Regions from separate parts of the Planococcus donghaensis genome, predicted to be linked through region 1. Evidence: riboswitches for the same ligand, from Rfam matches in the RefSeq annotation. Region 1 holds a riboswitch; each other region holds the start of a gene.
What was found. Region 1 has a riboswitch for S-adenosylmethionine ahead of BCM40_RS11945 (methionine biosynthesis PLP-dependent protein). Riboswitches for the same ligand answer to the same signal wherever they lie in the genome.
Positions count from the first base shown of each region.

Region 1 (2,268 bases):
GAATCGATTTAGTCGCACCAGCAATATGGCCGATTAAAACAGATGTAGCCGAACTACCAATTCCCGGCATGTTATGATGCTCAGCTAACCAAAAGCGATTAAATCCAAGTGACTCCACATGTTGTGCTAACTCCACGCTATTTTTGAATGCCTGAGCCGTTTCCGCACCTTTATTAATCGGCGCCAAATCCAGTACAGACAACGGAATATCTTCGAATTTCTTGTTTGACATAATGACTTTCACTCCTATTCCTCTCCATTGTAGCGATGTTTTACAAAAACATCCCTTTTCCTGCTCATGAAAGAAAAGCGGAAGCTGCCGTGTAGATTCGACGGGCATAAGACGCTCTGGCAAAGCGGCGTTTTTCCAGCCGCACAGCTAGAGTAGCTTATGACCCGAGAATCTGGCAGCTGGAGCTAGACAACACGAAAAGTGAAAGTGCCTGGTCAGCTCCGACAGGCATAAGACAGACCAGCAGTGTGGCGTTCTTTGCCACGCAGCTGGGTTGACTTATGACCCGAGGAGCTAGGCACTTGCAACTGGACAACATGAAAAGCGGAAGTGGCTATGTAGTCCCGACAGGCTTAAGGCAGAACACGCAGGAAATCCTGATTTCCGTAGTGGGCTGACTTAAGACCCCGAGGGACTAGCCACTAGAGCTAGACAACACGAAAAGTGAAAGCTGCCGTGTAACCTCCCTTTTTTTCTTTCAATTCAAACTAATTAAAATCTTCTCTTGCTTTTCGCCTTCAAATGTTTTATGATAAGAAACATCGAAACAGAAACACCCTAAATTTAATAAGATATTTCTTATCTAGAGAGACGGAGGGATTTGGCCCTGTGAAGTCTCAGCAACCAGTCCGACGAAGACTACGGTGCTAAATCCAATAGGCTTCGCCTAGCAGATGAGAAGAATATGTTTCCTAACAGAGGCTTTCTTCTTAAAAGAAGAAAGCCTCTGTTTTATCGTGGAGAGGATGAGCAAAATGACAAAACACAGTTTAGAAACTTTATTGGTTCAATTAGGGAATCGTAGCGATGCTGCGACAGGAGCGGTAAATCCACCTATCTACTTATCCACCGCTTATGAACATCAAGGTCTTGGGCAATCGACTGGCTATGATTACACACGGACGAAAAATCCGACACGTTCTGTTTTAGAAGAAGGATTTGCTGAACTTGAAGGAGCAGATGCCGCATATGCATGCAGCTCTGGAATGGCCGCGATTCAACTAGTTTTGTCTTTATTCCGACCAGGCGATGAACTATTAGTGCCAGAAGATATTTATGGCGGTACGTATCGCCTATTAGATCATTTCGCAGCCGCTTATAACATCCATCCAATATATGCTGAATTTAAAAACGTAGAAGACACAGAAAAGAAAATAACGATAAACACACGGGCTCTTTTTATCGAAACGCCTACCAATCCGCTTATGCAGGAAATTGACCTGGTATCTTATGCCGCATTAGCGAAAAAACACAAACTGCTATTAATAGTAGATAATACGTTTTTAACACCTTTTTTCCAGCAACCTATCCAGCTTGGAGCTGATATTGTCATTCATAGCGCCACTAAATACATCGGGGGTCATAATGACGTATTGGCTGGCCTTGTTGCTGCTAAAGGAGAGAAGATATGCGACAAACTAGCCACATTCCATAACTCGGTTGGGGCTGTTCTCTCTCCTTTTGACTCTTGGTTATTAGTTCGAGGGTTAAAGACATTACCATTACGTATGAGACAACACGAAGCGAATGCCAAAGCAATTGCAGAATTCTTGTCTCATCAGCCGGTTGTATCGGACGTATTGTATCCGGGGAAAGGTGGTATGCTATCTTTCCGTTTACAGGAAGAAGCTTGGATTGGACCCTTTCTAGAAAACATTAAGCTCATCACGTTTGCTGAAAGCCTTGGCGGTGTCGAAAGCTTTATCACGTATCCTGCCACTCAAACTCACGCAGATATTCCTTTTGAAGAACGGACAAAGCGCGGCGTATGCAACCGTCTGCTACGATTCTCTGTAGGCGTTGAACTAGCCGAGGATTTAATCGCTGACTTAACACAAGCATTTTCAAAATTGAAAGAGGAGGTTGTTGAATATGACCGATCGTATTGAAACCAAGTTTATTCACTCTACTGGAGTTGATCCACTTACTGGGGCCGTTAACGTACCGATCTATTTGTCTTCTACATTTCATCAGAAAAGCTTAGATTCTTTTGGTCCGTTTGATTATAGTCGCTCAGGTAACCCTACGCGTCTTGC
Region 1 covers NZ_CP016543.2:2,382,083-2,384,350, forward strand. The annotation lists gene BCM40_RS11940 (LLM class flavin-dependent oxidoreductase) at 1-232, opposite strand, end outside; SAM riboswitch class I at 809-913, shown strand; gene BCM40_RS11945 (methionine biosynthesis PLP-dependent protein) at 988-2,121, shown strand; gene metC (cystathionine beta-lyase) at 2,105-2,268, shown strand, end outside.

Region 2 (2,268 bases), 1.2 Mb from region 1:
TCAAAATGATCTTTTGCTCCATTGATACGATGATGAAAGTTTCAGAAGCTGTACCGTCAACTTCAGGGTCTGCCTGGAAAGTTGGAGCATACACAACAGTGAATTCAGCTTCATGTGTTTGTAATTCTTCAGCCGATGGACGGATGAACAATTGGTGAGCAAATAGATTGTGCCATGCGTATTCATTGATTGTTTGGATAGGTACACGTGATTCGTGGTCAGCACCAGCAAATCCTTTGAAAACGTAAAGCGCATCTTTGTCTTTTAAGTGCTTAATCACTTTAGCGTAGAGCTTTTCAAACACTTCGCTTGAGATTGGACGGTTCACATTGCCCCAGTCGACTTTGTTTTTAGAGCTTTCTTCTTCCACCATGTATTTGTCTTTCGGTGAGCGGCCAGTATATTTTCCTGTTTCCGCTTTTACAGCGCCTTCCCGAGTTAATACCGCTTCCTTGCGGGATGTTGCTGCTTCCACTAGTTGTGGCACTGATAATTGAACATGCACATTTTGGCCAGTTAAAAGTTCCTTCAAGTCGTTTGCAAAGTTCACTGAAGTCATATATATGTACCTTCCTTTTCTGTTATTCCCATAGCAATGGGGAGGATGTATATTCGTTCATTAGTATAACACATTAGGTTTATTAGTCTACACTAATCCGCTGCAGAAATTAAAAAAATTGGATGACATTAACACTATATATAGAAAGAATAGTAAATCATTTCGAATTTATGGTGGTTTTTAAACGTTAAATGCAAAGTCTGTCAATTTAATTTGCATAAAATGTTGACATCGCAGTGCTACTTCCGTATGATGAAAAATTGAACGGATACTCTTATTCCGAGCTGGTGGAGGGGGCAGGCCCTATGAAACCCGGCAACCTGCTACATATGTAGTGATGGTGCCCAACCTGACACAAGGCGAACAGGCCTTGGATGATAAGAGTGAAAGGTGCTTATGATGATTTTTCCTTTCCTCATGCAGAATGAGTGAAGGGATTTTTTTATGAAATGCCCTTAATCCTCGTGTGCAAAGGCCACAAACGGCTTGAAGTTCAATCCAGAGTTTCTGGAACGGACTTGACATGGGAAACGAGTACCGTATCAATTTCGAGAGCAATCTCGCAGGATATAAGGAGGAACATTTTTTGAAAAACCGTAGATTATTTACATCAGAATCAGTAACAGAAGGACATCCGGATAAGATCTGTGACCAAATCTCAGATGCTATTTTAGATGCAATTTTAACCGAGGATCCAAATGCACGCGTTGCGTGTGAAACAACTGTCACAACAGGACTTGTACTAGTTGCAGGAGAAATCACGACATCTACTTATGTGGATATTCCGAAAGTTGTTAGACAAACAGTAAAAGAAATTGGATACACACGCGCTAAATATGGTTTTGACTCAGAAACAAGTGCTGTTCTTACAGCAATTGATGAGCAATCAGCAGACATCGCTGCAGGAGTTAACGTAGCGCTAGAATCACGTGATGGCCAAATGACAGATAAAGAATTAGATGATATCGGAGCAGGTGACCAAGGGTTGATGTTCGGATATGCAAACAACGAAACAGAAGAATTAATGCCATTGCCGATTTCATTGGCACATAAATTGGCACGTCGTTTAGCTGAAGTTCGCAAAGAAGAAATTCTTCCATACTTGCGTCCAGATGGCAAAACACAAGTAACAGTTGAATACGATGAAAACAACAAACCGCTTCGTGTGGATACAATTGTTATCTCAACTCAACATCACCCAGAAGTAACATTAGAGCAAATTCAACGCAACATTAAAGAATATGTAATTAATGAAGTTGTACCAGCTAAATGGATTGACGAAGAAACAAAATACTTTATCAACCCAACTGGTCGTTTTGTTATTGGCGGACCTCAAGGAGATGCAGGTTTAACAGGACGTAAAATCATCGTTGATACTTATGGTGGTTATGCTCGTCATGGTGGCGGCGCATTCTCAGGAAAAGACGCAACAAAAGTTGACCGTTCAGCGGCTTATGCGGCACGTTATGTAGCGAAAAACATCGTAGCAGCTGGTCTTGCAGATAAATGTGAAGTTCAATTAGCTTATGCAATTGGTGTAGCACATCCTGTATCTATTGCATTTGATACGTTTGGAACTGGCATTGTTGATGAAGACAAATTAGATGATTTGGTACGCGCAAACTTTGACTTGCGTCCTGCTGGCATCATTAAAATGTTGGATCTACGTCGCCCAATCTACAAGCAAACTGCAGCTTACGGACATTTTG
Region 2 covers NZ_CP016543.2:1,163,715-1,165,982, forward strand. The annotation lists gene pckA (phosphoenolpyruvate carboxykinase (ATP)) at 1-559, opposite strand, end outside; SAM riboswitch class I at 831-943, shown strand; gene metK (methionine adenosyltransferase) at 1,146-2,268, shown strand, end outside.
Region 2: linked by a shared signal. The riboswitch ahead of metK (methionine adenosyltransferase) and the one ahead of BCM40_RS11945 (methionine biosynthesis PLP-dependent protein) in region 1 are both predicted to bind S-adenosylmethionine.

Region 3 (2,268 bases), 820 kb from region 1:
CAAATCTTCCATCACTGTAATCGCTAATGTTTCATCCGCCGCATAAACGACCGGCACCAAAGATGGCACAAACTCACCGTGCTTTCTAAGAACATTGGCTTCAATCGTTGCACGCTTTAAAGTGAGCGGCCAACTTTCCCCAATGATTTTGGCATATGGCAGTGCTTGCTTAATAATTACACGGTTGCCTGTTTTCGAATCTTCGATTTGAAAAACATAATTCAAATTGCCGTCACCAATTTCTCGGCAGCTCAACTCGGCTGTAGGCTCAAAAGTATAGACAGCTTTTGCTAAAGCAATTGCCGTCACTTCAGTTAATCCTTTATAAGTGGTTGGAATAGTAAGCGTCATTTTTTTCTCTCCCTTTTCTACGCAATATAAAAAGCCTCTTTCTAAAAGAAAGAGGCCAGAATAAGAGAGATTCTACGCCTCTTATCTTTCAGAAATTACATTTCTGATGGAATTAGCACCGTGCCTTACAGGAATTTCATCCTGGCGCAAAAGCGCCCCGTCTCACAACGGTATTACGGTCGGTTGCTGGGCGTCATCGGGCCAAAATCCCTCTGCCAGCTCTTGATAAGAGTACTACTTTTCATGCTATTAAGTTCTGAAAAGAATCCTATCATGTTTCAGAATTAACTGTCAATCCTATTTTTTCAATAAAAAAAATTTTACAACAATAGAGTTGACAGACTCTTATGCACGTGAAATAATCAAAATTACTTCTAGACGTAGGTTCAAACAAACTGAGCGCGTTTACGAACTAGCAAAACTTAAAGTTACTTAAATTACTCTTCAAAAATAACCTATCCAATTTCATATTCTTTCTTATTTAGAGCAGGTGGAGGGACAAGCCCTATGATACCCGGCAACCGGTCCAGTAATGGACACGGTGCTAATTCTTGCAGTCAGAAACAATGACTGAGAAATAAGAAGTTGTTAAAGCCCTTAACCTCTTCTTATTTGAAGAGGTTTTTTATTTTTTAACATTACATAGGAGCGTGAATTCAATGAGCACTTTAACTGCTACTTACCAATTATATGGAAAATCAGGTTCCTTTGAGCAAAAAGCTGAAGGCATTGCGTTAGGACTGACAATTGGATCTTGGACCAACCTGCCCCTTCTTGAACAAGAGCAATTAAAACATCATAAAGGAAATGTTGTTTCCATAAAAGAATATGAAGAAAATCCTCATCCCTTAAAACCAGGTTTGATAAAAGCTGAAGTTGCAATTGCTTATCCATCAGCAAATTTCTCAGCGGACCTTCCGGCCATCTTAACAACCGTTTTCGGAAAATTATCTTTGGATGGTGAAGTAAAGCTATTGGATCTGGAATTCAGCGATGACTTGTTAAAGCATTTTCCAGGACCTCGCTTTGGTATTGAAGAAATCCGCCATACACTTGGGGTCACTGACCGACCGCTTCTCATGAGCATATTCAAAGGCGTCATCGGGCGTGACTTAGAGTACTTGTCTACTCAATTGCGCCATCAAGCATTAGGCGGCGTAGATCTCGTTAAAGATGATGAAATTCTATTTGATAACCCTCTGACACCATTTGAAAAGAGAATTACTACAGGCAAAGAAGTGTTGCAACAAGTTTTTGAGGAAACGGGTCACCGTACACTTTATGCAGTAAACCTTTCTGGAAGAACCTCTGAGCTGAGAGGAAAAGCTAAAAAAGCGCGCGAACTGGGTGCTGATGCACTATTGTTCAATGTTCACGCATACGGCTTGGATGTAATGCAAGAGCTCGTTGAAGACGAAGATATTGCTTTGCCGCTGATGGCACATCCCGCATTCAGCGGTGCTTTTACTTCCTCTTCTTTTTATGGGCTTGCCACATCACTCGCACTTGGCAAACTGACCCGTTACGCTGGTGCAGATTTCTCACTTTTCCCATCTCCTTACGGGAGTGTCGCATTGGAAAAAGCTTCTGCCCTTTCGCTCGGTGAAGAATTGACTAAGGAAAACTCCTTAAAACGTAGTTTTCCAGTTCCATCAGCTGGTATTCACCCAGGACTTGTCCCATTGCTAATGGCTGACTATGGCATCGATAGTGTGATTAATGCCGGTGGTGGTGTTCACGGACATCCAGCTGGAGCGGTTGGAGGCGGACAAGCTTTTAGACAAGCGATTGATGCCGTACTACAAGGGGAAACCTTACAAAACGCCAGTAAACAGCACGAACAGCTACAAACAGCACTTGAGTTATGGGGGTCAAAAAATTGAACAAACCAATTATTTTTTGTGATTTTGATGGCAC
Region 3 covers NZ_CP016543.2:3,200,665-3,202,932, forward strand. The annotation lists gene mtnK (S-methyl-5-thioribose kinase) at 1-351, opposite strand, end outside; SAM riboswitch class I at 430-583, opposite strand; SAM riboswitch class I at 826-935, shown strand; gene mtnW (2,3-diketo-5-methylthiopentyl-1-phosphate enolase) at 1,011-2,234, shown strand; gene BCM40_RS15680 (2-hydroxy-3-keto-5-methylthiopentenyl-1-phosphate phosphatase) at 2,231-2,268, shown strand, end outside.
Region 3: linked by a shared signal. The riboswitch ahead of mtnW (2,3-diketo-5-methylthiopentyl-1-phosphate enolase) and the one ahead of BCM40_RS11945 (methionine biosynthesis PLP-dependent protein) in region 1 are both predicted to bind S-adenosylmethionine.